Regions from separate parts of the Mesorhizobium sp. M0938 genome, predicted to be linked through region 2. Evidence: predicted binding sites of a transcription regulator. Region 2 holds the regulator's gene; each other region holds the start of a gene.
The links. The regulator PhoB, encoded in region 2, activates phosphate uptake and scavenging genes when phosphate is short. The targets are predictions, from matches to a motif close to TGTCATNNANCTGTCAT.

Region 1 (7,919 bases), on a different contig from region 2:
TTCTGTCGGCGACGTCGTCCGGCACCAATCTCTGGTCCGGCTCAACCGCAATGCTCTTGGCCATGCGGTCGATGAACAGGATCGAGCCCAGAGCGAAACCGACGACGATGCCTTCGGTGAGGTCGCGGAAGACGACGATCAGGAAGGTCGCCATCAGCACCAGCGCGTCGCCGCGCGAAGCGCGCAGTAACGTGGCGAAGGCTTGCTTCTCGAACATGTTCCAGCACACCACCGCCAGCACGCCGGCAAGGGCTGCAAGCGGGATGTAGCTGGCCAGCGGCGCTGCCACCAGCATCAGCGCAAGCAGGAGGACCGAGTGGATCATGCCCGAAACCGGTCCATGCGCGCCGGCCCGCACGTTGGTCGCCGTTCGAGCGATGGTGCCGGTGGTGCAGATGCCGCCGAACAGGGCCGACGCGATGTTGGCAAAGCCCTGCGCAACGAGTTCGCAATTGGAGCGGTGCCGCCTTCCTGTCATGCCATCGGCGACAACCGCCGACAGCAGCGATTCGATCGCGCCGAGCAGCGCAAAGGCTATGGCGTCCGGCAGGACGTCGATTACCTTGTCGAAGCTGATCGGCGGAAAGGCCGGCATTTGCAGGCTGCGCGGGATGCCACCGAAGCGCGTGCCGATGGTTTCGGCAGGCAGGGAAAACAGCGCCACGGCAAGCGATGCCAGACCGATGGCGATCAGCATGGCGGGCCATTTCGGTCGCCATCGCTTCATCAGGGCAATGGCGACGATGGTCAGTACGGCCACGGAGGTGGCAGCGAGATTGACCGTGCCGGCCGCCTCACTGAGCGCCATCAGCTTCGGCACCAGCGGTCCGGGCTCTTTGCCGGCGAGCTTCAGCCCGAACAGCTCGACGATCTGGCCGGAGAATATGGTGATGGCGATGCCGGCGGTGAAGCCAACGGTCACCGGATAGGGAATGAACTTGATGTAGGTGCCAAGCCTGAGATAGCCGATGGCGAGCAGGAAGATGCCGGCCATCATTGTCGCCAGCAGCAACCCGTCGACACCGACCCGCGCCACCGTTGCCGCTACCAGCACGATGAAGGCGCCAGCCGGCCCGCCTATCTGGAAGCGGCTGCCGCCGAGCGCCGAGACGAGGAAGCCGCCGATGATGGACGTGTAGAGTCCGCGCTCCGGCGTCACGCCGGATGCGACCGCGATCGCCATCGACAGCGGCAGCGCCACGATGGCCACGGTCAGCCCGGCAATGGCATCGGCCTTGAAGTGCTCTGCTGTGTAGCCCTCGCGCAGCACTGTCACCAGCTTCGGCGTGAACAGTTCGGAAAAAGTCGGCTTTGCCGGACTTTGGGCCGGTTGATGAATTGCCCGCCGATCCATGGACTGCCTTTCGCTCCTGATGCAGGTCGCTCAAACTGGGCAACGACATGCATAAAAACCAAGGCGGCGAGATCGTCGGCAGGACTGTCGGCGGTCGCCGTCGCGACTTTTACCGACTCAGCCCGGCGGGCTCTTCGGCACGACCGGCTTGAGGCGCACGCCCCTGCCGCCGCGCTCGCTGGCCTGATTCTCGCCGATCAGTTCCACGCCGGCCTCATCGAGGGCCTGGATGACCTTCATCAGCGTGTCGACCACGGCCCTGACCACGCCGTCGCTCGCTTCCATGCGCTGGATGGTTGGAAGCGAAACCCCGGCGCGCTCGGCAAGCGTCTTCTGATCGATGCCGGCCAGCGCCCTTGCGGCGCGCATCTGCGCGGCAGTGATCATCGGCTAAAAACCCCCGTCTAAGTCTACATTCCTATGTATAATACCATCATTGTGATGTTTCAAGCATCATAATGTATATGTCAGACGTGCACACCAAGGTCCTGCCGAGCCTGCGCGCCAACTGGGACAGCAGGCCCTCGGCCGTCATCAATTTCGAGGAGTGTTAGCCGCAGCGTCGCTCAGGTGTCGGTCTGCCCGCGCCATCGCTGTAACGCCCATGCGGCCAGCCAGCACAGCATGGCCCAGGCGAAGCCGGCGCACCAGCCGGCCAGCACGTCGGACGGCCAATGAACGCCGAGATAGACGCGGCTGATGCCGACCAGCACCGTCGTCAGCACTGCCAGCGACAGCACGTAGATCTTCGTCGTTCGCCCAGGCAGGAAGCGCGACGCCATGCTGCCCAACGTCAAATATGTCACCGCCGACAGCATCGCATGGCCACTCGGAAACGAAAGCGTCGCCACGTCGGCGAGATGCGAGACGAGCTCGGGGCGAGGCCGGTCGATTCCGAGCTTCAGCGTGCTCGACAAGGCCTGCCCGCCCGCCACCGCTACGAAAACGAGAAATGCTGGTCCCGGCCTGTGGATCAGCAGCAGATAGACGATCACCGCAGCAGTGATCAACACGAGGACACTGGCGCTGCCGAGGCTGGTAATGTCGCGCATCGCCCCTTCCAGCCATGGCGGGCCGATCGGATCGTCGGGTTGGCCCGCTTCACGAAAGGCAAGCAGGATTTCCGTGTCGAAGGCGTGCGGCGTGGTGTCTCGCGCCACCTCCATCAGTTCCTCGAACCCCCATAGTCCGCCGGCAATGACCAGTCCGGCCAGCAACACCGGGAATTCGATCCAGCTGAGCAACTTGGTTGTGGTGTTCTTCATCGGCCCTCGCAATTACAATTTTTGCAGATAGGGTCCGAGCGTGATCAGCGCCACCGCTGCGACGGCGAGCACGATCCCGGTCGCCTGCAACGCATTGACGCGCTCGCCAAAGAAAACCAGTGCCACCACGTTCACCGACACCAACTGGATCACCGCCGACAGGCTGAACGACACCGACATGCCGAATTCACGGATCAGCCTCAGCATAATCAGATTGCCCAGCGAATAGAGCGCCAAGGTCAGAATGATCTTGCCGATGCTCGGCGCCAGTCCCCATTGCTTGGCGGCCGTCGCCGCCAGAAGGAAGATCACCGTCGAAATACCGAGCTGCCCCAGTCCCCAAAAACTCACTTTTTTATCCCTCTCGAAGCGGTGCTTCCGTGCCTGCCGCAGATCTTGTTTCCGAAGCGTCGGTTGCGGTCAAGCGGGGCCGATCATCGACACGGAATCGGGACTGGAAATTGGCTGGCAACGTCATCAAACTGTGATCTGCTGGCGATAGCGGTCAGTCAAGCAAGACGCTCCAGCCATCCCAAAGAAGCCAGAGGCAAGTCCACATGAACGAACATCGCTCGACTGAACATCGCGCCCCCGACGCCCAGTTCCGCACCAGCCTGCTCGAGGAAAACGATGGGCCAGGAACCAATCCCACCGACAACCAGACGATAGGCGAGATCATCGCCGCGCGTTTCTCGCGCCGTGGTTTCCTGCAGGGATCGCTCGCGGCAACCGCCATCGCCGTCACCGTCAGCCCGCTGGCGCTGATGCTCGCCGACGATGCCCGCGCCGCCGCCGGCTCGGCCTTCACCTTCGACGAGGTCGAGGCAGGCGTCGACGACAAGCATCATGTCGCCGCCGGCTATGACGCCGACGTGCTGCTGCGCTGGGGCGATCCGCTGTTTGCCGATTCGCCGGAATTCGATCCGGTCAACCAGTCGGCGGAGGCTCAGGCCAAACAATTCGGCTACAACAACGACTATGTCGGCTACATCCCGATCGACGGCTCGGCCGAGCACGGCTTGTTCGTCACCAATCACGAATACACCAACCCGCATCTGATGTTCCCCGGCATCGTCAAGATCAGTGAGGGCAAGATCGAGGTTTCGCCCGCCGACAAGAAGCGCGTCGACATCGAAATGGCGGCTCATGGCATGACCGTCGTCGAAATCCGCAAGGTCGACGGAAAGTGGCAGGTCGTGCGCGACGGCAAGCAGAATCGCCGGATCACCTCCACGACCGAGATGGCTTTGACCGGCCCGGCTGCCGGCCATGACCGGCTCAAGACCAACGCCGATCCGACCGGCACGAAGGTGCTGGGCACCGTCAACAACTGTGCTGGTGGACTCACGCCTTGGGGGACGGTTATGTCTGGCGAGGAGAACTTCCACGGCTATTTCGCTGGCGAGCTTCCCGCCGATCATCCTGAAGCGGCAAGTTACAAGCGGTACGGCATTCCTGAAGGCACCTATGAATGGGCGAATTTCTACGAGCGCTTTGACGTCTCCAAGGAGCCGAACGAGCCGAACCGCTTCGGCTGGATGATCGAGATTGATCCGACTGAGCCCAATTCCGTCCCGAAAAAGCGCACCGCGCTTGGCCGCCTCAAGCATGAAGGCGCCGAGTCGGCTGTCGCCAAGGATGGCCGTGTGGTGTTCTACCAAGGTGACGACGAGCGTTTCGACTATGTCTACAAATTCGTCACAGCCGGCAAGTTCAACGCCGAGGACCGCGCCGCCAACATGGATCTTCTCGACGACGGCACGCTCTATGTTGCCAAATTCGCCGAGGACGGTACGCTTGAATGGCTGCCGCTGGTTCACGGTCAGGGCCCGTTGACCGCCGAAAACGGCTTTGCCAGCCAGGCCGACGTGCTGATCGGGACAAGGCTTGCGGCCGATCTTCTCGGTGCCACCAAGATGGACCGTCCTGAGGACATTCAGCCCAACCCGACGACCGGCAAGGTCTATGTCATGCTGACCAACAATTCGAAACGCAAGGCCGACCAAGTCGACGCCGCCAACCCGCGCGCCGAAAACGCCTTCGGCCACATCATCGAGATCGTCGAGGACGGTGGCGATTTCACTGCCACCAAGGGCAAGTGGGAAATCCTGTTGAAATGTGGCGATCCCTCGGTGGCCGAAGTCGGTGCCACCTTCTCGACCGCGACGACCGCCAATGGCTGGTTCGGCATGCCGGACAATTGCTTCGTCGATTCGGCCGGCCGGCTCTGGGTCTCGACCGATGGCCAGGGTCCGAAGGCGACCGGGCGCACCGACGGCCTGTGGGCCGTCGACACCGAAGGCGAGGCGCGGGCGACGTCAAAGCTGTTCTTCCGCGTACCGATCGGTGCTGAACTGTGTGGCCCGATATTCACACCCGACGACCAGACCGCTTTCGTCGCGGTCCAGCATCCGGCCGATGGCGGCGAAGACTGGGAGCCTTTTGGCCGCCCCTCTTACTATGAGGACCTGTCAACCCGCTGGCCCGACTTCAAGCCCGATATGCCGGTGCGGCCGTCGGTCGTCGCCATCACCAAACAGGGCGGTGGCAAGATCGCGGTCTAGAGATCATCTCGCTCCAAGGTCCACTCTGATAAATCGTGAAGGAGGGGTTTCGGTTCGGCCGAAGCCCCTCATTTTTATGCCCAATTGCCAGTTTATGCCCAACTAATGGGCTTTCGTTCAATTCTCGCTGCTACCATTTCAGGTGTTCACCACCCCAGTTGCGCTCTATAGGGCACATGCGCGATATGATCGACAATCAGACCGCCCAATGCGATTGATTCGAAGCCCGCGAGCTGGCGGGTACTCCCAGTAGTGAAGCGCGGGACGCGGAATCTCGACAATGCCCTCCTTGCGCATTCATTTCGACCGCCTGCTCGAGGGCGCAGCGCCGAAGGTAGAGCGGCGGGAGCTGACGCATGTCCAGCGCCTGGCGCTGGTCCGCCAGCACGGCAATTTTTCGCTCGCCTATTCGACCGCCGTCCAGCGCAACCTTTCCTATTTCGGTGACGCTGACGGCTACATCGCCTTCGGCACCAAGATGAGGCACCATTTCGCGCTTGGCGACCCGGTGGTCCATCCGCCCGATCGGCCCGACTATATCAGGCGTTTCGTTGAGGCCGCCGATAACCCCTGGTTCGTGCAGATCGGCGAACAGACGGCCCGCGTGCTGGCCGGGCTCGGATACCAGGTCAACCGTCTCGGCGTGGATACGCGGCTGGTCCTGCCAGCCCATGATTTTTCCGGAAAGCGCAACGAAACCGTGCGCTATTCCGAGCGCTGGCTGCTGAAGAAGGGGTTCTCCTTTGCCGAGGACAAGCGGACCATCTTTCTCGACGAGATCCAGCGGCTATCGCAGAACTGGCGGGCGGACCGCATCGTCAAACGATGGGAGATGGCTTTCCTCAACCGCCCCTTCAGCGATCATCTCGGCGTCGACATGCGCCGCTTCGTCCTGCATGGCCCGGATGGCGAGCTCGTTGCCTTGCTCGACTTCGATCCGCTGTTCAGCGGTGGCGAGGTGATCGGCTACACCACCTCGTTCAAGCGCAAGCATGTCGACGCCACGCCGCATGCCGAGATCGGTCTGACCAAATTCGCAGTCGACCGCTTCCGCGAGCAAGGCATCTCCGTCGTCACGCTCGGCCTGTCGCCGCTCGTCGACATCGGACCCAGCGGATTTGCCGAAAGCGACTTCTGGCGCACCACCTTTCAGCGCGCCTATGACTCGCCATGGATCAACCGCAGCAAGTTCAACCTGCAGGGGCAGGCTGCTTTCAAACGCCGTTTCCACGGCATCGAGGAGCCGACCTACGTCGCCTTCCGCAGGGGCACCTTCGTCGAGATGCTGGGATTGCTCCGCCTGATCAAGGCGCTCTAGGCGACGCGACACCTAGAGCGGTTCAGCTTTTGATAGAACCGCTGACCGGCTCTAAGTGTTTGTTTTTACGCAATTCCCAACGGAAAACCGCTACGCACTTTTCCTGGAATTGCTCTAGTGACCTGGCCGAGTGCTTTCTGGCTTCGTCAGTTCCGCAGCCGGTAGCCGGTCCTGAATATCCACGCGACGACCGCTATGCAGATAAGCAAGAAAACGACGGTCATGCCTAGGCTGATGCCGATCGAGACGTCGGACTTGCCGTAGAAACTCCAGCGAAAGCCGCTGACCAGATAGAGGACAGGATTGAACAGCGTCACCGTGCGCCAGATGCCGGGCAGCATATCGATCGAATAGAAGCTGCCGCCAAGGAAGGTCAGCGGGGTGATGATCAACAGCGGCACCAGCTGCAGCTGCTCGAAGCTCTTCGCCCAGATGCCGATAATGAACCCGAACAGGCTGAACGTCACCGCCGTCAGCACCAGGAAAGCGAGCATCCAGAACGGATGCTCGATGGTCAGCGGCACGAACAGCGCCGCGGTCGCCAGGATGATCAGGCCGAGTATGATCGACTTGGTCGCCGCACCCCCGACATAGGCAATGATGATCTCCAGATAGGATACTGGCGCCGACAGCAATTCGTAGATCGAGCCGACGAATTTCGGGAAGTAGATGGCGAAGGACGCGTTGGAGATCGACTGCGTCAGCAGCGACAGCATGATCAGCCCCGGCACGATGAAGGCGCCGTAGCTGATGCCGTCGATCTCGGTGATGCGCGAGCCGATGGCCGAGCCGAAGACGACGAAATAGAGCGACGTCGAGATGACCGGCGAGACGATGCTCTGCAGCACGGTCCGAAAGGCGCGCGCCATCTCCATCTTGTAGATCGCCCAGACTGCTCGCAGGTTCATGCGTCCTTCCTCACCAGATTGACGAAGATCTCCTCGAGCGAGCTGTTTTGTGTGTCGATATCGCGGAACTGGATGCCGGCCGTCTCAAGGTCGCGGAGTAACGAGGCGACGCCCGGCCGTTCGCTCTGGTTGTCATAGGTATAGGTCAGTTGGTCACCGTTCGGCGAAAGCTCCAGCGCATAGCGCGAAAACGTTTCGGGTATGGTGGCAAGCGGGCTGCGCAGCTCCAGCAACAGCCGTTTGCGGCCAAGCGTGCGCATCAGTTCGGCCTTGTCTTCGACCAGCACGATCTCGCCGCGATTGATGACGCCGACGCGGTCGGCCATCGCCTCGGCCTCCTCGATATAGTGCGTGGTCAGGATGATGGTGACGCCGTCCTCGCGCAGCCGGCGCACCATCGCCCACATGTCCTGGCGCAGCTCGACGTCGACGCCGGCTGTCGGCTCGTCGAGAAATAGCACCCTCGGCTCGTGCGACAGCGCCTTGGCGATCATCAGCCGCCGCTTCATG
Region 2 (7,919 bases):
CAGGCCAGAATGCCGACGATCCAGCTTGCGGTTGCGCCGATCGAGCCACGCGGCCCGCCCCCCATGAGCTGGAAGGTGGTGTCGAGCGGCGCGACGGTGCGCCCGCTGGTCATCAGCCAAGCCATGCCGCGCCAGATCAGCAAGCCGCCCAGCGTCACAATGAAAGCCGGAACCTCGAGATAGGCGATGATGAAGCCCTGGAGCGCGCCGATCATGAGGCCGAGCACCACGCCGGCGGCAAGTGCGATAATCCATATCCAGGGATTTCCAACCTGAAATCCCAAGACGCGGATGAGGAATTCGGCCTGGGCCACGCCCATCACCATGCCGATCACGCCTTCGACGGAGCCGACCGAAAGATCGATGTTGCGCATTACGATGACAAGAACCATGCCGGTCGCCATGATCGCGACCGAGGAGGTCTGCACCGACAAGTTCCAGAGATTGCGCGGCGTGAGGAAAAGCCCGCCCGACAGGATGTGAATTCCAACCCAGATGACCAGCAGCGCGCCGACCATGCCGAGCATGCGTATATCGAGCTCGGTTGCCTTGAGGAACCGCCCGACTGCGCTGAGCTCGGATTCGCGCGCCCGGTCTTCGGCCGTGTTGGCCACCGGTGAGTTGGATGCCGTGTCGGTCATGATGTCCTCCGACCGGGTTGCCGTCTGGCGCGGATGCCGGAACAGGATGCTATTTGCTTTCCCCAGTCATTTAAAGCGGAAGTCATTTGAAGTGGAAAGCCTCTCGAAAAACGCCGCGGCCTGACAGCCGCGGCGTTCGTTTCCCTGCGAAGTTGTCCAGATCAGTTGCAGGCCGCAACGCTGCCTGCGGCGACGCCCGCACAGACTTCGTCCTTCTTGATCCAGCCGGCGTCGATGACGACGTTGAGATTGTCCTTGGTGATGGCAATCGGTGTTAGGAACAGCGACTTGACGGCATTGCCGCCCGGCGTGGTGAAATCCTTGACGCCCGCAATGTCGGTCATCTGCTTGCCATCGGCCAGCTGCGAAGCGATCTCGGCAGCGTTCTTGCCGAGCTCGCGCGCGTCCTTCCAGACCGATACGGTCTGTGTGCCGAGCGCGATGCGGTTCAGCGCGGCATGATCGCCGTCCTGACCCGATACCGGGACGGATCCGGCCAGGCCTTGCGCCGTTAGTGCCGCGACGACGCCGCCGGCGGTGCCGTCATTGGCGGCAACCACCGCGTCGACCTTGTTGTCGTTGGCGGTCAGGAACTGTTCCATGTTCTTCTGCGCATTGGCGGGAAGCCAGCCGTCCGTATAGGCCTCGCCGACATTCTTGATCTTGCCGCTGTCGATGGCGTCCTTGAGCACTTCCATGGAGCCGGCGAACAGGAAATCGGCATTCGGATCGGCGCCGGAGCCCTTGATGAAGACGTAGTTGCCCTCCGGCTTTACCTTGAACACTTCGCGGGCCTGCATGCGGCCGACTTCCTGGTTGTCGAAAGTCAGATAGAACACGTCCTTGTTCTCGATCAGCCGGTCATAGCCGACGACCGGAATGCCTTCGTCCAGCGCCTTCTGCACCGCCGGCCCGATGGCCGAGGCATCCTGCGCCAGGATGATCAGTGCATTGGCGCCCTGCGAGATCAGGCTTTCGACATCGGTCAGCTGCTTACCGGGATTGGACTGCGCATCGGCTGAAATATACTTGTCGCCGGCGGCCTCGATCGCCGCCTTCATGGCGGCTTCGTCGGTCTTCCAGCGCTCTTCCTGGAAATTCGACCACGAAACGCCAATGACCTTGTCCTTGGCCTGTGCGACCGATGCGAGCGTCAGCGACATGGCGACCCCCGCCAGAATGGCGGCTGCGAATCTTTTCATGATATTCCTCCCTGCACCGCGTGCGGCGCGACCAGACTGACCCGAGGGCCGGCACAAAGGCTCTATTTTTTCGAGCCTCGAAAAAACACTGATCCAACGCCGAAGCGCTGTCAACATCAATTCTGATGGATTTTGATGGCTTTCCGGCTTTTTTTCGAGCCTCGGAATAAACCGTGACAGCGGCTTCTGCTTCTGCCACTATTTGTCCGACATTATCGACGGCTTCCGATTTATGAGTCGCCGCGGTGACAGGGAGGAAGCAGCAGAATGTCGGTTGGAATCCGTCATGACGATTTGCGCCGCCGCAACCGGGCGATGGTGATTTCGGCCGTACGCCGGGCCGGCCAACCATCGCGGACCGAGATCGCGGCAACCACCGGCCTCAGCCATTCGACCATATCGGCGATCTGTTCAGACCTGATCCAGGAAAGCATCCTGACCGAGAGCAGGGCGAGCGAGGCCGTTTCGCTGAAACGCGGCCGGCCGCAGGTCGGCCTCGGCCTCAATCCGGAAGCGGCAGCGGTGTTGGCCGTCGTGTTGTCGCTGAATTTCCTGTCGGTCGCCGTCATCGATTATGCCGGACAAGTCGTCGCCGAGGAACAGCGCCGGCTGGACACGCTGACCATGTCGCGCGACGAGCTGATCGGCGAATGTGTCGCCATCGTCCGGCGACGGCTCGAAGATCCCGACCTCGACGTCCAAAGCGTCGCCCGCATCGCACTGGCGATCCAGGGTATTACGGATTCCCATGCGCGCGCCATGTTGTGGTCGCCGATCACGCCGCAAACGAACATCGCTTTCGCCGACATTCTTGAACGCGAATTCGGCATCCCGGCCATCATGGAAAACGACTGCAACATGATGGCCGTGGCGCTGCGCTGGCGCGACCCGGATCGCTACCGCAACGATTTCATCGCTATTCTCCTCTCACACGGCATCGGTATGGGGCTGGTGCTGAAGGGCGAACTGTTCACCGGCACCCATTCCTCAGGCGGCGAATTCGGCCACATGATCCATCGGCCGGGCGGCGCGCTTTGCCGTTGCGGACGGCGCGGCTGCGTCGAAGCCTATGCCGGCAACTACGCCATCTGGCGCAATGCAAGGCAATTGAGCGAGAATGCCGAACCGGTTGCCGATGTCAGCGATGCCGACATGCGGGCACTGGCGGCCCGGGCGCGCGAGACGGACGGACCGGAGCGCGAAGCCTACCGCAAGGCCGGCGAAGCGCTCGGCTTCGGCCTAGGCAGCCTGTTCGCGCTGATCGATCCGGCGCCGGTCGCCATGGTCGGCGCCAGCGCTGCCGCTTTCGACCTGATCGAGCCTGCCCTGCGCGAAGCCATCGCCCAGACCGCCGGCGGCCAGCATTCGGGTTCGATTTCCTTCGACACCGAGCCGAACGAATTGCCGCTGATCCGCGAAGGCTGCGCCATGCAGGCGCTGAATTTCGTCGACCAGGAGATTTTCGCGCCGGGCGCGCAAGGAAAGTCCGGCACGATCAGGAAGGACGTGGCCTGAGTTCGAAAGGCAAGGAACAAAGGCGGATTGCGACTTGGATGTGTTGAGATTCAGGTCAGGCCACGCCGGAGTCGAAGACGGGCGCGAAACAACCAAACCGGTGGCTTCCGAGAACCGGAACGGAGCGTAACGTTTAAGTACGTACCGGAAACGCAGGAAATCGCCATTCGCGGGCCGGCATCACCTGGAGTATCAGCCTAGTCTTCCCTGATCGCATAGCCCGCGCCGCGGATGGTACGGATGACATCGGGCATGCGACCATTGTTGACCGCCTTGCGCAGCCGCCCGACATGGACGTCCACCGTGCGTTCATCGATGTAAATCGTCTCGCCCCAGACATTGTCGAGCAACTGGCTGCGCGAGAAGACGCGACCGGGGTGCCGCATCATGAATTCGAGCAGCCGGAATTCGGTCGGCCCGAGCCGGATCTCGCTCTTCTTGCGGTAGACCCTGTGCGATTCGCGATCGAGCATGATGTCGCCGACCTTCAGCACGCTGGACAGCACTTCCGGCTTGGCGCGGCGCAGCAGCGCCTTGACTCGGGCCATGAATTCCGGTGTCGAGAACGGCTTGACCAGATAGTCGTCGGCCCCGGTCGAGAGGCCGCGCACCCGGTCGCTCTCCTCGCCGCGCGCGGTCAGCATGATGATCGGCAACCGCTCGGTTTCGGGACGCACCCGAAGACGCCGGCAAAGCTCGATGCCGGAAACTGCCGGCACCATCCAGTCGAGCACCAGAAGATCGGGCACGTTTTCCTGCAGCCGGATTTCGGCCTCGTCGCCGCGTGTCACCACCTCGACCTGATAGCCTTCGGATTCCAGATTGTAGCGGAGGAGGACGCCCAGCGGCTCTTCATCCTCCACCACCATGATGCGCGGCGCGATCATCGATCGGTCACCCCCGTCATGTCGCCGGCGCCGTCGTCGTTTCGTCGAGCTTCGGGCGATCCGCCGGCAACTGCTGCCCGGTCACGACATAGTAGGCGTTTTCGGCGATGTTGGTTACATGATCGCCAATACGCTCGAGATTCTTGGCGCAGAACAGAAGATGCGTGCAGGCGGTGATGTTACGAGGGTCCTCCATCATGTAGGTCAGGAGCTCGCGAAAAACCGCCGTGTATTTGACATCGACCTTCTCGTCGGCGGCGCGTAGTTCCTTCAACGCGTTGGCGTCTCGCGACACGTAGTGCTCGACCACGCCACGGAGCTGTTCGAGAACGAGATCCGCCATTGCGTCGATACCGTGCGAGAGATTACGCGGCGTGGCGCTCTGTCCGACTGCGCTGACCCGCTTGGCTATGTTCTTGGCCAGGTCGCCGATGCGCTCCAGATCGCCGGCCATCCGGATTGCGCCAACCACGGCGCGCAGGTCTTGCGCCATCGGCTGCCGCTTGGCGATCAGTGTGATCGCGCTGTCGTCGAGCTCGCGCTGCCGGGCATCCATGATGGCATCGTCAGAGACGACGCGCTGCGCCATGGCATTGTCCGACGCGAGCAATGCGCGGATCGACGCAGCTACCATCGCGGCGGCAAGCTCGTCCATGTCACGGATCAGCCTGTCGATGTGTTCCAATTCCTCGTCGAAGGAGGCGACGGTATGTTCACCCATGATGCTGTCCTCGTGTTCGAATTCGCCGCCGGACCGCTCAGCCGAACCGGCCGGTGATGTAGTCCTGGGTGCGCTTGTCGTCGGGGTTGGTGAACATTTTGTCGGTCGCGCCTTCCTCGACCAGATAGCCGAGATGGAACATCGCCGTTCGCTGCGACACGCGCGCTGCCTGCTGCATCGAATGGGTGACGATGACGATCGTGTAGTTCTGACGCAGCTCGTCGATCAGCTCCTCGACGCGGGCGGTGGCGATCGGATCGAGCGCTGAGCAGGGCTCGTCCATCAGGATCACTTCCGGCGACACCGCGATGGCGCGCGCGATGCACAGGCGCTGCTGCTGTCCGCCGGAAAGGCCGGTGCCCGATTCGAGCAGGCGATCCTTGACCTCGTTGAACAGGCCGGCCTTCTTCAGGCTCGATTCGACGATGCCGTCCAGCTCCGCCTTGCTTCTGGCCAGACCGTGAATGCGCGGACCGTAGGCGACGTTTTCGTAGATCGACTTCGGAAACGGGTTCGGCTTCTGGAACACCATGCCGACGCGAGCCCGCAGCTCGACGACGTCGATTTTCGGGTCGTAGACATCCTCGTTGTCGAGCGTGATCTTGCCACTTACTCGCGCGATGTCGATCGTGTCGTTCATTCGGTTCAGGCAACGCAGAAAGGTCGACTTGCCGCAACCCGACGGGCCGATCAACGCCGTCACCTGGTTCTCGCGGACATCGAGATCCACGTCGAACAGAGCGCGCTTCTCGCCATAATGAACAGAGACCTTTTCGCCCTTCATCTTGATCGAAGGTTCGTTGGTTCCGCTATTCAGTTTCTGTTCGACGCTGGCTTCCGTCATGATGTTCATATCCTCTAACTCCTTACCAGCGCCGCTCGAAGCGCCTGCGCAGTATCACCGCGATGGCATTCATGATGACCAAAAACACTAGCAAAATCAAAATCGCCGCCGAAGTCTTCTGCTGGAATCCAGCTTCCGGGAAATCGGCCCACATGAATATCTGCACCGGCAGGATCGTCGCGGGATCGGTGAAGCCGCCGGGAATGTCGACGATGAACGCGACCATGCCGATCATCAGCAACGGCGCGGTTTCACCCAGCGCATGCGCCATGCCGAGGATGGTGCCGGTCATGATGCCCGGCATCGCCAGCGGCAGGACGTGATGGAATACGGTCTGGACCTTGGACGCTCCGATGCCAAGTGCGGCCTCGCGGATCGACGGTGGCACGGCGCGCAGCGAAGCGCGTGAGGCGATAATGATGATCGGCAGCGTCATCAATGCCAGCACCATGCCGCCGACCACCGGGGCCGAGCGCGGCAGGCCGAAGAAATTCAGGAATACGGCAAGTCCAAGCAGGCCGAAGACGATCGAGGGCACCGCCGCCAGATTGTTGATATTCACTTCGATGATCGTCGTCAGCCGGTTCTTGGGTGCAAATTCCTCAAGATAGATCGCCGCCGAAACGCCGATCGGGAATGCGATGGCGAGCGTCACGATCATGGTCAGGAACGAACCGACGACCGCGCCCCAGACACCGGCCAGTTCCGGCTCGCGGCTTGCGCCGGTGAAGAAGAAGATCGAGTTGAACCGGCTTTCGATCAGGCCGGCGCTCTTCAGCGTATCGAGCCAGACGATCGTCTTGTCCGAAATCTTTCGCGATGCTTCCGGCGTATTGATGACGCGCAGGAATGCCTGGCCGCTCGCGGCGGGCGTCGTGCTGTCGAGCGCCTCGATCACCGTGCCCTTTGCGATCGCCGTCCCGTTGGCCCCAGGCGACAGCGCGGTCAGCTTGACCGTGCCGCCATTGAACGCGACCAGCAGCGACGACGCGCCGCTCGTCAGCGTGAGCATGCCGTTTTCGCCCTCGGTCGCACCATGGCCGCGCGCCAGCGCCAGCATGGCATCGTCGCCGAAGGTCAGATCGATGTCGCCGCTGGTTTGCGAAGGTGTGACGCTTGTCGAAATCGCTTCGTCCGAACCGACGTCGGCAAGCAGACCCTTGAGATAAAGATCGGCGAAATCGTCAAGTGGGACCGCATAGTCCACCGTTTTTCCGAGCATCCCTGGATCAGCAGCGATATCTTTGCGCAGGAAGACGCCTGTGCCGGTGGAAATCAGCCCGCGCAGCAGGCGCTTGTCCTGACGGCTCGTCACATCCGGAAATTTTGCCGTAAGCGCTTCCTGGGCGATGGCGTCGTAGTTGACGGCATCGAGTTTCGCCGGGTCGACCTTGGCCGCCGAAAGATCGATAGGCAGCGTCAGATAATTCTGCCGCAGCGCCGGGATCGCCTGCGTGACGATCGTCGACAGGAGCAGCACAAGGAAGAGGCCGGCCAACGCGACGGCTGCGGCGCCAAGCCATTTGAACCACGTTTCCGTTCGGTAACGGCCCTTCAGCCGCGCCTTCGCGGCATCGTCGGTATGAATGCTGACGGGGCGTCCGACGACGCCGAATGACGAGATCGCATCAGTCATATTGCTCTCGGTACTTCTGGACGACGCGCAAAGCGACGATGTTGAGGGAAAGCGTGATGCAGAACAGCACCAGGCCGAGCGCAAAGGCTGCAAGCGTCTTGGCGCTGTCGAACTCCTGATCGCCCACAAGCAGCGTCACGATCTGCACCGTCACGGTGGTGACGGCTTCGAGTGGGTTCGCCGTGAGATTAGCTGCCAGCCCCGCCGCCATGACCACGATCATGGTTTCACCGATTGCGCGGCTGACGGCGAGCAGCATCGCCGAAACGATGCCCGGAAGGGCCGCGGGAAGGATCACCTTTCGGATGGTTTCAGACTTGGTCGCGCCGAGGCCGGCGGAACCGTCCCTCAGCGATTGCGGAACGGCGTTGATCACATCATCGGAAAGCGAGGAAACGAAGGGAATGATCATGATGCCCATGACCACGCCTGCGGCGAGCGCGGATTCTGACGCAACGTTGAGGCCCAGGCTT
Region 3 (7,919 bases), on a different contig from region 2:
TCCAGAACGTTTTCGTATTATCACCTTCGAAGGCGCTTTCCACGGCCGCACCCTGGCGACGATAGCAGCGGGCGGCCAATACAAATATCTCGAAGGATTCGGGCCCAAGGTCGAAGGCTTCGATCAGGTCGGTTTCGATGACATCGACGCCGCCGAAAAGGCGATCACGTCGGAGACCGCAGCGATCCTGATCGAGCCGGTACAGGGCGAAGGCGGCATCCGCCCGGTGCCGACACAGTCGCTGAAGCGGCTCCGGCAGCTCTGTGAGCAGCATGACCTGCTCTTGATTTACGATGAGGTCCAGTGCGGCATCGGCCGCACCGGAAAACTGTTCGCGCATGAATGGTCCGGTGTGACGCCTGATATCATGGCAATCGCCAAGGGCATCGGCGGTGGCTTTCCGATGGGCGCCTGCCTGGCCACCGACGAGGCGGCGGTCGGTATGACCGCTGGCGTGCATGGCACCACTTTCGGCGGCAATCCGCTGGCGATGGCGGTCGGCAACGCCGTGCTCGACGTGGTGCTGGAAGACGGCTTCCTGGAGGATGTCCAGCGCAAGGCGCTGTTGTTGAAGCAGGGGCTGGCGGGCGTTGCCGATGAATTTCCTGATGTCATAGAAGACATCAGGGGAACCGGGCTGATGCTCGGCCTGAAATGTGCGATGCCCAACACCAAGGTGAACACGGCGCTGCGCGATCAGCATCTGCTGACGGTTCCGGCGGGCGACAATGTCATCCGCCTGCTACCGCCGCTCACCGTCACCGATGCTGAGATCCATGAAGCGCTCGACCGCATCCGCACCGGCGCCCGGGGCCTGGCGGATGCCATCGCCGCGGCTGCCGCGAAGTAACAGTCGAAAGACCCCAAATGAGCCTTCGCCATTTCACCGATCTTTCCGCCGTTTCCGAAGGCGATCTGCGCTTCATGCTGGACGATGCGGTCGTGCGGAAGACAAAGCTCAAGGCCGGCGAGCGGACCAAGCCGCTCGAAGGCAAGGTGCTGGCCATGATCTTCGACAAGCCGTCGACGCGCACGCGCGTGTCCTTCGACGTCGGCATGCGCCAGCTCGGCGGCGAGACCATCATGCTGACCGGCACCGAGATGCAGCTCGGCCGCTCCGAAACCATCGCCGACACGGCCAAGGTGCTGTCGCGCTATGTCGATGCGATCATGATCCGCACGACATCGCATGACCGGCTGCTGGAGCTGACCGAGAACGCCACCATTCCCGTCATCAACGGGCTGACCGACGATACCCATCCCTGCCAGCTGATGGCCGACATCATGACCTTCGAGGAACATCGCGGCCCGGTTGCCGGCAAGACCATCGCCTGGACCGGCGACGGCAACAATGTGCTGCATTCCCTGCTGGAAGCCTCGGCGCGGTTTCGCTTCAACCTGAATGTCGCCGTGCCGGAAGGCAGTGAGCCGGCGCAGAAGCATATCGACTGGTCGAGAGCGCATGGCGGTAAATTGCATTTCACCCGCTCGCCCGAGGAGGCGGTGCACGAGGCCGACTGCGTCGTCACCGACTGCTGGGTGTCTATGGGCCAGGAGCATCGTGCGCGCGGCCACAATGTCTTTTCACCCTACCAGGTCAATGCGGCGCTGATGGCGAAGGCAAAACCGGACGCATTATTCATGCATTGCCTGCCGGCGCATCGCGGCGAGGAGGTCACCGACGAAGTCATCGACGGGCCGCATTCGGTGGTGTTCGATGAGGCCGAGAATCGACTCCACGCCCAGAAGGCGGTTTTGGCCTGGTGCCTCGGCGCTTGATCCGGGCCGCCTTGATCCGGAAGCGCGTGATGCCTATCTCAACTGCATCACGCAAATCGAGCGCGTTTCGACGCATGCGCCCCGGAGGGCGGCATGGCCGCGCCCCGGAGCTTTGTCATGTTGGAAACTCATCAGTTGGCTGAACATCAACCCAAACTCGGCGAATTCGGCTACGCCGGCGACGATCATGTCGTGCCCTTCGAGGTCGGCCCGCTCGACGTGCGCGGCCGCACCGTCCAGCTCGGGCCTATGCTCGACGCGATCCTCAGCCGTCACGACTATCCCGAGCCGGTCGCCCGCCTGCTGGCGGAAGCCTGCGTGCTGACGGTGCTGCTTGGCACCTCGCTCAAGTTCGAGGGCAAGTTCATCCTGCAGACCCGCACCGACGGGCCGGTAGACATGCTGGTCGCGGATTTTTCCACGCCGTCGGCGCTGCGCGCCTATGCGCGTTTCGATGCCGACCGGCTGGAGGCGCTGACCGCCGCCGGCGAGACGTCGCAGCAGACGCTGCTCGGCAGCGGCGTCCTGGCGCTGACCATCGACCAGGGCGCCCACACGCAGCGCTATCAGGGCATCGTCCAGCTTGACGGCGAGACGCTGGAGGAGGCCGCGCGCACCTATTTTCGCCAGTCGGAACAGATCCCGACCGATCTCAGGCTCTCGGTGGCCAAGCTGTTGACGCCCGGCATCGGCGGCGCCCGCGAGCAGTGGCGCGCCGGTGGCATCCTGGCGCAATTCCTGCCGCAATCGCCCGAGCGCATGCGCGTGCCCGACCTTCCGGGCGGCGACGGCGATCCGCGCGGCGAGATCCACGATCCCGCCGACAATTCCTGGCAGGAATTGCTGGCTTTGCTCGGTACGATCGAACCGACGGAACTGATCGACCCGACGATCGGCGCCGAGCGGCTGCTTTACCGGCTGTTCCACGAGCACGGCGTCCGCGTCTTCGGCGGCGTTCCGGTCGCTGACCAGTGCTCATGTTCCAAGGAGAGGATCCGCGGCATTCTCGAAGGCTTCTCCGCCGACGAGATCAGGGACAGCACCGAGGATGGCGGCATTCACGTCGCCTGCGAATTCTGCTCGAAGCAGTATGACTTCGACCCAGCGGAATTTACCGCGGCGCAGTAACAGCTGTCAGTTGACGGTGCGCCGTGTGCCCGGCAAGTCGAGCGAAAAGGCGGGGATGGCGATATCGAACGTCTCGCCCCGCTTGTTGCGCATCGTGTAGTGGCCAACCATGATGCCGGAAGGCGTCGGCAACGGGCAACCGGACGTATATTGATAGCTGTCGCCGGGGTTGAGCTCGGGCTGGTCGCCAACGACGCCGGCGCCGCGCACTTCCTCGACGCGGCCGGCGCCGTCCGTGATATGCCAATAGCGCGACAGAAGCTGAACGAACTCGTCCGACTGATTGTCTATGGTTACGTGATAACCCCAGACATAGCGGTTCTCCGTCGGGTCCGAGCGATCTTCCAGATAGAACGGCCTGACCAGCACTTCGATGTTGCGCGTGACGGCGCGGTACATGGATTACTCCGGTTGCTGCGGCAGGGAACATTTGTCCCGCTGCGCGGTTTGATGCGGGAGCGCAGACCCCGTTTGCCGACCTCAAAGCGCCCGTGCCGAAAAACAATGTCATTTAAGTGACACATGACAATGTTGGTGTGCACAGACCGTGCCGGGGCGACTCGGGCGCTCTGTCGACTACCACATCGGCCCGTAAATCGAATTCGATTTTCGGAAAACACGATGCGGTAGACTCAAAAAGCGTTAGAGCGTCCTTTGCGCGTCCAAATGGACGCGGCGCTCTCATGAAACGGCCGCAGGCGGCCTTTCCGGAGTGACCAGATCTCGATGGAACTGACTCTCGCAGCCGCCGTTGCATCTTCAGCCCTTCTTCTTTCAAATCTCGCCAGCATCATGCTCGCCTCGTCGCGGCTGAAGAAGCGGCATGTCATCGCTGCACCCTCCGGGAAGCCGCCGCCTCTCTCGATTGTCGTGCCGTCGCGTGGCGTCGAGCCGTTCACCGAGGAGACGCTTCAGCGCGCCTTCTCGCTCGATTGGCCACACTATGAACTGATCTTCTGCGTCGCCCATGCCGACGATCCAGTAGTCAATCTCATCAACGCCGCTATTGCCCGCTATCCCAATGTGCCGGCGCGGCTGCTCACCGGCGATGACCGCATTAGCGCCAATCCCAAGCTCAATAACTGCGCCAAGGGTTGGGAAGCCGCACGCCACGACTGGGTCATCCTTGCCGACTCCAACGTGTTGATGCCCAAAGACTATATCCAGCACCTGATGGCCGCATGGCGGCCGACCACAGGCCTTGTCTGCTCGACCCCGATCGGCTCGCGGCCGGATGGCTTCTGGGCTGAAGTCGAATGCGCTTTCCTCAACACGCTGCAGGCGCGCTGGCAATATGCCGGTGAGGCACTTGGCCTCGGCTTTGCCCAGGGCAAGAGCATGCTGTGGAACAAGCCGATGCTTGACGCGAACGGCGGTATCCACGCGCTCGCCGCCGAGATCGCTGAGGACGCCGCTGCGACCAAGCTGGTCAATGGGCTCGGTTTGCGCGTCAACCTCGTCGCCTCGCCATTCGAGCAGCCGCTCGGCCAGCGTACATTTGGCGAAATTTGGTCGCGCCAGGCCCGCTGGGCGCGGCTGCGCCGCGTCACCTTCCCGCTGTTCTTCGCGCCCGAGATATTAACCGGCGCGGCAATGCCACTGCTGTTGGCGCTGATTGCGGCGACAAGTGCCGGCGTCAGCTTGCCCACCACGGCTTTATGCGTACTGCTGATTGCCTATCTGCCGGAATGCATGCTCGCCTGGTCCAAGGGCTGGTATCTCTCGCCACGCACCGTCACCGCGATGATCGTGCGGGATACGGTGCTTCCCGCCATCTGGGCACGTGGCTGGCTGGGCGGTGCTGTCGAATGGCGCGGCAATGCCATGACCATCCGCACCAAGGCTATGACCGAGTTGGAAGAAAGCGTCTGAGAAATCCCTGCCGCGCGGCGACTGCTATTTGGCTGATTTAAGTGCCTGCTCGACATCCGCGAGCAGATCGTCCGTGTCCTCAAGTCCGACGGACAGCCTCAGCGTGCCCGGCCCGATGCCGAGTTCGGCGCGCGCCTCATCGCTCAGATTCTTGTGCGTCGTTGTCGCCGGATGGGTGATCAGGCTCTTGGCGTCGCCGAGATTGTTGGAAATCAGCACGATATCGAGCGCGTTCTGGAAGGCGAAGGCCGCCTGCTTGCCGCCCTTGACGTCGAGGCAGATCAGCGTCGAGCCGCCCGACATCTGCTTCTTGACGACCGCCGCCTGCGGGTGGTCGGCGCGGCCCGGATAGATGACGCGGGCGATCTCCGGCCGCTCGGCAAGAAAATCCGCGATCCGGCCGGCACTTTCCGTCTGCTGGCGCACGCGCAGCGGCAGCGTCTCGAGGCCCTTCAGCAGCGTCCATGCGTTAAACGGCGACAGGCTGGGGCCGGTGTGGCGGAAATAGTCGTGCAGGTTCTCGTCGATCCACTTCTTGTCCGACAGGATGACGCCGCCGAGGCAGCGGCCCTGGCCGTCGATGTGCTTGGTCGCCGAGTAGACGACGATATGGGCGCCGAGCTGCAACGGCTTCTGCTGCAAGGGCGTGGCAAAGACATTGTCGACGATCAGCCGCGCGCCGATTGAATTGGCAAGCGAGGCAACGGCTGCGATGTCGACGACTTCCAGCGTCGGATTGGTCGGGCTTTCAAGGAAGAACAGCTTGGTGTTGGGCCTGACCGCCTTTTCCCAATTGCCGATTTCGGTGCCGTCGACCAGCGTCGCCTCGATGCCGTATTTCGGCGCCAGTGTTTCGACCACCCAGCGGCAGGAGCCGAACAGCGCGCGCGCCGCCACGATATGGTCGCCGGCCCTGGCGCTGCACAGCAGCGCCGCCGTCACCGCAGCCATGCCGGACGCTGTGGCGCGGGCATCTTCGGCGCCTTCCAGCGCACACATGCGCTTCTCGAACATGTCGACCGTCGGATTGGCGTAGCGCGAATAGATGAAGCCCGGTTCCTCGCCCTTGAAGCGGGCCTCGGCCGCTTGCGCGGTGTCGTAGACATAGCCCTGGGTGAGGTACATCGCCTCGGAGGTCTCGCCGAAGCCGGAACGCAAGGTCCCGCTATGCACGAGTGCTGTCTGAGGTTTCCAGTTACGCTTCTTGCTTGTCATCACTTTTGTTCCAGACACAAAAAAACCGGCCGCGAAAGTCGCAACCGGTCCATACGGCCTTGCGGCCCGACGGTCCTTTAGCGACTTGTTTAACGTGGCTGCAAGCCGACCGGCCAAATCACCACGGGATAACGATCCTTTAGACCCGGACCTCGCTTGCGTCAATTGCCGGCATGATTAAGAGGTTTGTACCAGCAGGTTCCGCAAAAGCCTGCCCTCGGGTCCGCCCTGAGGGTGTCTCACGGTTTTGCGACACGAATCTGCAAGAAACGAGACCTTGCCCGGCCTTCAAGCGGAGCCAGACTTTGCGGCAGACAGGCATTCTTCCCGATCAGGACATTTCCGCGCTGTTCCAGTCGGGTGCGCTGACGTCGCTGCGCGCGCTCGACGCCGACCAGATCCAGCCAGCCAGCCTCGACCTCAGGCTTGGCGACAAGGCCTGGCGGGTACGCGCCTCTTTCCTGCCTGGCCCAAACCACAGGGTCGCTGAAAAACTCGACCGTCTGAAGCTGCACGAAATCAATCTTGCCGACGGTGCGGTGCTGGAGACGGGCTGCGTCTATATCGTCCCGCTGCTCGAGAGCCTGGCGCTTCCGGCAAACATTTCGGCCTCGGCCAACCCGAAGAGCTCGACCGGACGGCTCGACATCTTCACCCGCGTGATGACCGATCGCGGCCACGAGTTCGACAAGATCGCTGCCGGCTATAGCGGCCCGCTCTATCTGGAAGTCAGTCCGCGCACCTTTCCGATCGTCGTCCGCGCCGGCTCGCGGCTGTCGCAGATCAGGTTCCGCACCGGCAATGCGCTTTTGTCGGAAGGCGAGCTGCACGAATTGCACCGTGCCGAGACGCTCGTCGCCACCGAGCCACCCAATATTTCCGGTGGCGGCATCGCGCTGTCGATCGATCTCGATGGCGATAAGGATGGCCTGGTCGGTTACCGTGGCAAGCACCACACCGGGCTGGTCGACGTCGACAAGCGCGCCGCGCAGGATGTCGTCGACTTCTGGGAGCCGCTCTACAAGAGCGGTGCCGGCGAATTGGTGCTCGATCCGGACGAATTCTATATCCTCGTCAGCCAGGAGGCGGTGCATGTGCCGCCGCTCTATGCCGCCGAGATGACGCCCTTCGATCCGCTGGTCGGCGAATTCCGCGTCCATTATGCCGGCTTCTTCGATCCGGGCTTTGGCCATTCGGCGGCCGGCGGCACCGGCAGCAGGGCGGTGCTCGAAGTGCGCAGTCACGAAGTGCCGTTCATCCTCGACCACGGCCAGATCGTCGGACGGCTGGTCTACGAGCACATGCTGAAGCGGCCGCAGGCGCTCTACGGCACCGATCTCGGCTCGAACTACCAGGCGCAGGGCCTGAAACTGTCCAAGCATTTCCGCGCCGCGCTGATCGCCGATCACGACTGAGACCGTGCTTGCCTGAACCATGCGGGTCGTGCTTGGCTATGCCCAGCCGTCAGGGTGGCTCTGAACCAAGGGAACAAAAAATGCAGATTTCAAGATGGATCGCATCGGCAGCAACAGCCGCCATGCTGGTGATATCGGCCGGCTCCTTGTCGGCGCAAGCACAGGAAAAATTGAAGATCGCCACCGAAGGCGCCTATCCGCCGTTCAACACCATCGCCGCGGACGGCAAGCTCGTCGGCTTCGATATCGACATCGCCGAGGCGCTTTGCGCTCAGATGAAGGCCGAGTGCGAACTTGTCACGCAGGACTGGGACGGCATGATTCCGGCGCTCCAGGCCAGAAAATTCGACGCCATCGTCGCGTCCATGAGCATTACCGAGGAGCGCAAGAAGCAGGTCTCCTTCACCAACAAATACTATACGACACCGCTTTCGCTGGTGGCCTTGAAGGACAGCGATATTGCCTCGACCGAACCCGCCGCACTCGCCGGCAAGACAGTCGGCGCCCAGG
Region 4 (7,919 bases), on a different contig from region 2:
CCGATCACGAGGAAATTCTCACACAGGCGCTCGCCGAGAAGCAAGAAAAACCGGGAGGACAGATATGAGCACGGAGGCTATTCCGGCCGAAAAACCGAAGCGCAACTACAACGCCCTGTTCGGGCTGACGCTGCTGGCCCTGCTGGTGCTGTTGTGGATCATCCTGTCGGTGGCGACGCCGAGCTTCGCCTCGGCCAACAACATCTCGAACCTGTTGCGGCAGGGTTCGATGATCGCCATCCTGGCGGTCGGACAGACCTTCGTCATCATCACCGGAGGCATCGACCTTTCCGTCGGCGCCGTGGTCGGCTTCGCCACCGTAATCGTGGCGATGCTGATTAATGCCGGAGTACCGCTCTTCCTCGCCATCCTGATCACCTTGCTGGTCGGCGTCGCCATCGGCATGTTTCATGGCTTCGGCATCGTCAGGATGGGTCTGCCGCCCTTCATCATCACGCTGGCGACGCTGACATCCTTGCGCGGCATCGGCCTCTTGATGACCAACGGCAACTCGATCTCGATCAACAACGACGCCTTCCAGCTGTTTTCGCGCAGCTCGTTTCTCGGCGTCCCCAATCTGTTCTGGATGGTGATCCTGGTCGGCATCCCGGCCTATATCTTCCTGCATCACAGCCGCTGGGGCCGATATCTGTTCTCGGTCGGCTCCAACGCCGAGGCCTCGCGTCTGTCTGGCGTCAATGTCCAGCGCACCATCTACATGGCCTATACGCTCTCAGGCCTCTGCGCGGCTTTCGTCGGCGTGCTGCTCGCGTCGCGCATCGGCATCGGCAATCCGACGCAGGCCGAGGGCTGGGAATTGCAGGCGATCGCCTCGTCGGTGATCGGTGGTACCTCGCTGTTCGGCGCTGTTGGCTCCGTGCACGGACCGCTGCTCGGCGCCTTCATCCTGGCCACCATCAATAACGGCGCCAATCTGCTCAACGTCAACGCCTTCTGGCAACGCATCATCACCGGGGTGCTGATCATCGTCATCGTCTATTTCGACGGCCTGCGCCGCCGCGGCAAGTAGACCATATTAACAACCGCCGGCCCGGCGCTAGGGACGGCGGTTCCATGAACAGACTGGATTGAAGCATGAAAGCCGTCGTCTGCCGGTCGCCCGGCGAGCTTGTTCTGGAAGACCGTCCGGCACCGAGCACACCACCGCCGGGCTGGGCGCTGGTCGCGGTCAGTCATGTCGGCATCTGCGGCACCGACTATCACATCTTCGAGGGCAAGCATCCGTTCCTGGCCTACCCGCGCATCATGGGCCACGAGGTTTCCGGCACTGTGATCGAGGCCGGCGACGGCGTCGATCTGGCCGTCGGCGAGCCGGTGGTCATCAACCCCTATCTCGCTTGCGGCAAATGCATCGCCTGCCGGCAAGGAAAACCGAATTGCTGCGTCAAGATCGAGGTGCTCGGCGTGCATCGCGACGGCGCCATGTGCGAACGGATCCTGGTGCCGGCGCAAAATCTCTATCCGGCAAACGGCCTGTCGCTGGCCGATGCCGCCGCCGTCGAATTCCTGGCGATCGGAGCGCATGCCGTGCGGCGGTCGCTGGCGCAGCCAGCCGCGCGCACCCTGGTCATTGGCGCCGGGCCGATCGGGCTCGGCACGGCGCTGTTTGCCCGCATCGCCGGTCTCGACGTGACGCTGCTCGACATGAGCGCGGAGAGGCTGGATTTCGCCGCTAGCGAACTCGGCTTCGCGACCCTCGACGGTTCGCGGGCGTCTGCGACCGATCTGGTGCGGGAGGCGACCGGCGGCGAAGGTTTTGACGTGGTTTTCGACGCCACCGGTAACACCCAGTCCGTCCAGTCGGCCTTCGCCCATGTCGCGCATGGCGGGACGCTGGTCCTGGTCAGCGTCGTCAAGGACGACATCCTTTTTTCCGATCCCGAATTCCACAAGCGCGAAATGACGCTGATCGGCAGCCGCAATGCGCTTCGCGCCGATTTCGACCATGTCGCTGCCTCGATCCGCGATGGTGCTGTGCCGCTGGCGAAGCTCGTCACCCATCGCACGACGCTTGACGAGACGCCGCGCGACCTCGCCCGCTGGGCGCATGAGAAATCTGGCCTGATCAAGGCGGTCATCCAGGTCGGATGAGACCGGAGTGCCCCGGCGGCGAGACCTAGTTTGCAGGGAATGTGACTGTCCTTGCCCGTCACTGTCGCACTTCTAAATTACGGGCGGTGTCGCGTCGCTAGATCGCTTTGACAATTCACATGGCGCCAGCGGAGACTTCCGCCCCACCATGATCTCTCCTTCAGCCCCTGTCGGTCATACTTTCGGCGCACGCCGCAAGATTTTTGAGGTGTCGTGACCAGCCCCCGCGGTGATCCGAGATCAGCGGCGCCCGCTCTTCCACCGGCGCCCCCTCCCAGCCGCGATGCTGGAGCGAAATGAGCGCCCCACCGCTCTGACCGACGATGGTGACGGTGAGGGCGGTTTCGAACTCCCATTCCTCGTCCTTCCAGGTCATGGCCAGAAGGTGCGGCGGGTCTATTTCGGTAATCGTCCCGGTGGTGCGGTGCTCGAGAACGCCGTCGCTCCAGGGCTCGAAGAAGTGGCCGCCGATCCTCGGCTCCAGCTTCACCCCCTCGTTCCACCAGAGTGCAGGCCGGATCAGCGCCCCCCAGACCCGGGCGGGAGACGCCGCCGCTTGCTGCTCAAGCCGAATTTCCTCGCTTTGCGCTATGACGAACCTCCTATGGTCCTGCTTTCTCTCAAAATATGTTATTAAAATATAACATGTCAATTGAGGCTGAGAACGCTGCGATCGTGCTGCGCCGTGACGGCGCAGGAAGTCCGAGACGCGCCGCGCCCCAGATGGCGCTCAAACGGATGGACAACGTAGGAATCATCGTCGATGATCTCGGTGTCTCACAACGGGTCCGTTGTTAGTGGATCCCTGCAGCAGGTTGTGACGCGTTCAAACAGGGTGCCCGGTTTGTTTTGCAGGCCGGCCTCAGCTGAATATCGGCGCACCTTAAAGCGCCGACAGTCTAAGCTCGACACGCTCAGCCGGAAACCGCGTTTCAGCAAACTGGATCGGCTGGCCGTCCAGCGTGACATTGACCGCGACCGTGACCAGCACGATGGCGCCGGGCTGTAGATCGAGATCGGCAAGATCGGCGGCATCGGCGTGGCGCGCCGACAAGACCGTCGATTGCCGGAGATAGTCACTGACCCCGAAACGCTCGAGCGAAGCGGTGACCGATCCGGTTTCAGCCATGGCGGCATCGATGCCGGCGAAGCGTCCCGCGTCGAACCAGCCGGTGGCACGCGAGACCGACCGCCCATCGGCTTCGCCGCGTGTCTCAAGGCGTATGACATGCGACCCCTTGGCAAGCCCCAGCCCTTCGGCGATCCGCCGGCTGGCCGGCTCGACCGCAGATTCGAGCAGCACGCTGCGGCGCTCCGATGTCTGCCCTTGCAAGCCCTCCGAAAAACGGGTGCGGGCGCCGATCGGATAGGACAGCCGCTTGCGCGACAGCACGAAAGTGCCACGCCCCTGCTCGGCCCTGAGCACGCCGTCCTGCACAAGGGCTGCGATGGCGCTGCGCACGGTATGGCGGTTGACGCCATAGCGCTCGGCCAGTGCGACTTCCGGCGGCAGCGCGGCATTCTCGGCAAAGTCGCCGACGGCAATCGAATGCAGGATCCGGTCGGCGATCTGCCGCCACAGTGAGACGCCGCTGCGCCGCTCTATACTGCTGGCAATCTGCGGCCCGCTCATTTCTGCCCCAATCTTTTTTGCCCTGTCATCCATCCGTCATGGACACGCTTTAGAGAATAGGTATAATTTGTATAATTGTCTAAATCAATAGACAAATTTGCGGAGAAGGGATGGCGGTCATGCGAGGACAGGAAGCGCGCGATCAGGCCGAGCGCAAAGCCGTCATGGCGACGCTGGCGCAATCGACCGGCGACGATATCGTCCGCCTCTGGAACGAGGCCGGCCTGCCTTCGGAAGCGGAACTCCTGCGCGGTCCCGAAACCGGCCTAGTCACCGTGCGTGGCCGCATCGGCGGCGGCGGCGCGCCGTTCAATGTCGGCGAGGCAACGGTCACCCGCGCGACGGTGCGGCTTGCCTCGGGAGAAGTCGGCCATTGCTACGCCCTCGGCCGTGACAAGCAGAAAGCAAAACTTGCGGCAATCGCCGACGCGCTCTGGCAGGACCCCGCCCGCCGCAACGAGGTCGAGACCAAGCTAATCGCGCCCTTACAAACCGCACTGGCCAGCGCACGTGAACGGCGGCGCGCCGAGACGGCGGCAACGAAGGTCGATTTCTTCACCATGGTACGCGGAGAAGACTGATGGACATCGCAACGCAAGCGATTGAGGGCGGCTTTGCCGATCCCGTGTTCGACGCCCAGACGGTGTTCCGCGCCGTGATGGATGCGATGGCGCGGCCGGGCACCTTGCAGCCCCTGCCGGTCTTTGCCCGCCCGCCGGCGCCGCTGTCTGCCACCGCGGGCGCTATCGCGCTGGCGCTGTGCGACAACGACACGCCGCTTTGGCTCGACCCCGTTTTGCAAGCCCCAGCAGCGGTGAAATCCTGGCTGGGCTTCCACACCGGCGCGCCGCTCGCCAACACGCCGGCCGATGCACATTTCGCGCTGATCGCCACGCCGGCCGAGATGATGGCGCTCGACGGCTTTTCGCAAGGTACCCAGGACTACCCCGACCGCTCCACGACGCTGATCCTGCAAGTCAGCGATCTCGTTTCAGGCGCCCCTCTGCTGCTCGAAGGTCCCGGCATCGAAAAGACTGCAACCATCGCGCCGGCGCAGATGCCGCGCCACTTCGTCGAGCAGTGGAAGCAGAACATCAAGCGCTTTCCGCGTGGCATCGACATCGTCCTCGCCACCCCCGACGGTGTTACCTGCCTGCCGCGCACGACGCGCATCAAGATGATGGAGGCGTGATATGTATGTCGCGGTAAAAGGCGGTGAAGCCGCCATTGTCAACGCCCACGCCCTGCTCGCCGACCGCCGCCGCGGCGACCGTTCGGTGCCGGCGCTGCGCCTCGATCAGATCGTCGAGCAGCTGGCGCTCGGCGTCGACCGGGTGATGAGCGAAGGCTCGCTCTACGACAGGGAATTGGCGGCACTGGCCATCGTTCAGGCGCGCGGCGACATAATCGAGGCGATCTTCCTGGTTCGCGCCTATCGCACCACGCTGCCGCGCTTCGGCTACACCAAGGCGATCGACACCGGCGCGATGCTGGTCGAGCGGCGCGTTTCGGCGACCTACAAGGACCTGCCCGGTGGCCAGCTGCTCGGCCCGACCTTCGACTACACACATCGGCTGCTGGACCCCGAACTCGCCGCGGGCGGCGATGTCGCCGAGCCGCTGCAGCGCGCCACCGAGGCGGAAGCCATGCCGCGCGTCTCCGCGATCCTCGCCCGCGAAGGCCTGATCGAGCCTGATGGCGACATGCCTGGGGATCATGTCCCCGGCGACATCACCCGCGAGCCGCTGGAATTTCCAATGGCGCGCGACATCCGCCTGCAGGCGCTGTCACGCGGCGACGAGGGTTTTCTGCTGGCGCTCGGCTACTCCACGCAGCGCGGCTATGCCCGCAACCATCCCTTCGTCGGCGAGGTTCGCATCGGCGAGGTCGAGCTGGAACTCGACGTGCCGGAGCTGCCCTTCGCAGTACCGCTCGGCTCCGTTCGCGTCACCGAGTGCCAGATGGTCAACCAATTCAAGGGCTCGGCCAAGGCGCCGCCGCAATTCACCCGGGGCTACGGCCTCGTCTTCGGCCAGAGCGAGCGTAAGGCTATGGCCATGGCGCTGTGCGACCGCGCTCTTCGTGCAACTGAATTCGGCGAAGATGTCGTCGCCGCGGCCCAGGACGAGGAGTTCGTCATCTCGCATTCCGACAATGTCCAGGCGACCGGCTTCGTCGAGCATCTGAAGCTGCCGCACTATGTCGATTTCCAGGCCGAGCTCGACCTGGTGCGCCGCATGCGCGCCGAGCACGACGCCCGCGAAAATGCCGACATGCTGGAAGAAAAGAAGGAGGCCGCGGAATGAGCCTAGTCGCCCGACCCGCCATCACCGCCACCGCTGTCGTGCGAATGGTCGCCATGCCCGCCGCTGGGGCCAATGCTCTCGCTGTGCGCGCCTACCCTGGCTGCGGGAGAAACCATTCTTCGAAGGATAAAGGCAACCACGCAGGCGAACATCAGCAGGAGAATTCCGAGATACATCCAACCGGTTTGGGTCATCCGATTTCGCCCCTGTTTCCGCGTCTTGGACGCCGATTCGATAGCACAATGCGGATGTGATCGCCATGACCGACATCGCCACCTACAACTTCGCCTATCTCGACGAGCAGACCAAAAGGATGATCCGCCGGGCGATCCTCAAGGGCATCGCCATCCCCGGCTATCAGGTGCCGTTCGCCTCGCGCGAAATGCCAATGCCCTATGGCTGGGGCACTGGCGGGGTCCAGGTCACCGCTTCGATCATCGGCCCGGACGACGTGTTGAAGGTCATCGACCAGGGCGCCGACGACACCACCAATGCGGTCTCGATCCGTGCTTTTTTCAAGAAGGTCGCCAATGTCTCCGTCACCACCGAGACGGCCAAAGCGACTATCATCCAGACCCGCCACCGCATCCCCGAACATCCACTAAGTGCGGGCCAGGTGCTGGTCTATCAGGTGCCGATCCCCGAACCTCTGCGCTTCCTCGAACCGCGCGAAACCGAAACGCGCAAGATGCATGCGCTGGAGGAATACGGCCTCATGCATGTGAAGCTTTACGAGGACATCGCCAAACACGGCCGCATCGCCACCACCTATGCCTACCCGGTCAAGGTCGAGGGCCGCTATGTGATGGACCCGTCGCCCACGCCGAAGTTCGATAACCCGAAAATGCACCGTTCGCCGGCTTTGCAACTGTTCGGCGCCGGCCGCGAAAAGCGTATCTATGCAGTGCCGCCCTTCACCGAGGTGGTCAGTCTCGACTTCGAGGACCATCCGTTCGAGGTGCAGACCTTCGACCAGCCCTGCGCGCTATGCGCGGCTGAGAACGTCTATCTCGACGAGGTCATCCTCGACGACCATGGCGGCCACATGTTCGTCTGCTCCGACACCGATCATTGCGAGAAGCGGCGCGAACAAGGCCATCGCGGCCATCTTGCGCCCGAAGCCCCTCTTGCCCTGGAAAAAACGGAGCCGGCGCAATGACCGACGAACCGCTGCTGCGTGTTTCAGCGCTGTCAAAATTCTACGGCTCGCGCGTCGGCTGCGAGAATGTCACGTTCGACCTCTGGCCGGGTGAAGTGCTGGCTGTCGTCGGCGAATCCGGTTCCGGCAAGACGACGCTGCTCAATTGCCTGTCGACCAGGCTGCTGCCGAGTTCCGGCACCGCCAGCTACCGTATGCGCGACGGCCAGTTCCGTGAGCTCTACCGCATGAGTGAGGCGGAACGCCGCTTTCTGATGCGCACCGACTGGGGCTTCGTCCATCAAAACCCGGCCGACGGGCTGCGCATGACGGTGTCGGCCGGCGCCAATGTCGGCGAGCGGCTGATGGCGGTCGGCGACCGCCACTATGGCAAGATCCGCGCCACTGCGGTCGACTGGCTGTCGCGTGTCGAAATCGACGAGGACCGCATCGACGACGAGCCGCGCGCCTTTTCCGGCGGCATGCGCCAGCGCCTGCAGATCGCTCGCAATCTCGTCACCGGGCCGCGGCTGGTGTTCATGGACGAGCCGACTGGCGGCCTCGACGTCTCGGTGCAGGCGCGCCTGCTCGATCTGTTGCGCGGCCTGGTCACCGATCTCGGCCTTGCGGCCATCGTCGTCACCCACGACCTCGCCGTGGCGCGGCTTTTGTCGCAACGCATGATGGTGATGAAGGATGGTCGCGTCGTAGAAAGCGGCCTCACCGACCG

Region 1: the regulator PhoB is predicted to act here: its motif matches at 3,092-3,108, upstream of NKH73_RS02580 (PhoX family protein).
Region 3: the regulator PhoB is predicted to act here: its motif matches at 3,413-3,429, upstream of NKH73_RS17360 (ceramide glucosyltransferase).
Region 4: the regulator PhoB is predicted to act here: its motif matches at 3,769-3,785, upstream of phnF (phosphonate metabolism transcriptional regulator PhnF).

Annotation. Positions count from the first base shown of each region.
Region 1 is NZ_JAMYNS010000001.1:526,494-534,412, forward strand. It holds gene NKH73_RS02560 (SulP family inorganic anion transporter) at 1-1,354, opposite strand, end outside; gene NKH73_RS02565 (helix-turn-helix domain-containing protein) at 1,472-1,741, opposite strand; gene NKH73_RS02570 (phosphatase PAP2 family protein) at 1,921-2,619, opposite strand; gene NKH73_RS02575 (hypothetical protein) at 2,632-2,970, opposite strand; gene NKH73_RS02580 (PhoX family protein) at 3,177-5,183, shown strand; gene NKH73_RS02585 (phosphatidylglycerol lysyltransferase domain-containing protein) at 5,464-6,501, shown strand; gene NKH73_RS02590 (ABC transporter permease) at 6,648-7,409, opposite strand; gene NKH73_RS02595 (ABC transporter ATP-binding protein) at 7,406-7,919, opposite strand, start outside.
Region 2 is NZ_JAMYNS010000002.1:54,109-62,027, forward strand. It holds gene NKH73_RS02900 (sugar ABC transporter permease) at 1-641, opposite strand, end outside; gene xylF (D-xylose ABC transporter substrate-binding protein) at 803-1,843, opposite strand; gene NKH73_RS02910 (ROK family protein) at 2,111-3,358, shown strand; gene phoB (phosphate regulon transcriptional regulator PhoB) at 3,556-4,245, opposite strand; gene phoU (phosphate signaling complex protein PhoU) at 4,262-4,966, opposite strand; gene pstB (phosphate ABC transporter ATP-binding protein PstB) at 5,004-5,819, opposite strand; gene pstA (phosphate ABC transporter permease PstA) at 5,833-7,446, opposite strand; gene pstC (phosphate ABC transporter permease subunit PstC) at 7,439-7,919, opposite strand, start outside.
Region 3 is NZ_JAMYNS010000009.1:7,343-15,261, reverse strand. It holds gene NKH73_RS17380 (aspartate aminotransferase family protein) at 1-850, shown strand, start outside; gene argF (ornithine carbamoyltransferase) at 868-1,779, shown strand; gene NKH73_RS17370 (Hsp33 family molecular chaperone) at 1,873-2,907, shown strand; gene apaG (Co2+/Mg2+ efflux facilitator ApaG/CorD) at 2,914-3,306, opposite strand; gene NKH73_RS17360 (ceramide glucosyltransferase) at 3,634-4,779, shown strand; gene NKH73_RS17355 (O-succinylhomoserine sulfhydrylase) at 4,804-5,994, opposite strand; SAM riboswitch at 6,052-6,129, opposite strand; gene NKH73_RS17350 (2'-deoxycytidine 5'-triphosphate deaminase) at 6,300-7,409, shown strand; gene NKH73_RS17345 (ABC transporter substrate-binding protein) at 7,490-7,919, shown strand, end outside.
Region 4 is NZ_JAMYNS010000011.1:173,789-181,707, forward strand. It holds gene NKH73_RS20735 (sugar ABC transporter ATP-binding protein) at 1-68, shown strand, start outside; gene NKH73_RS20740 (ABC transporter permease) at 65-1,030, shown strand; gene NKH73_RS20745 (zinc-binding alcohol dehydrogenase family protein) at 1,096-2,112, shown strand; gene NKH73_RS20750 (SRPBCC family protein) at 2,273-2,764, opposite strand; gene phnF (phosphonate metabolism transcriptional regulator PhnF) at 2,996-3,745, opposite strand; gene phnG (phosphonate C-P lyase system protein PhnG) at 3,865-4,326, shown strand; gene phnH (phosphonate C-P lyase system protein PhnH) at 4,326-4,937, shown strand; gene NKH73_RS20770 (carbon-phosphorus lyase complex subunit) at 4,939-6,051, shown strand; gene NKH73_RS20775 (hypothetical protein) at 6,054-6,245, opposite strand; gene NKH73_RS20780 (alpha-D-ribose 1-methylphosphonate 5-phosphate C-P-lyase PhnJ) at 6,311-7,210, shown strand; gene phnK (phosphonate C-P lyase system protein PhnK) at 7,207-7,919, shown strand, end outside.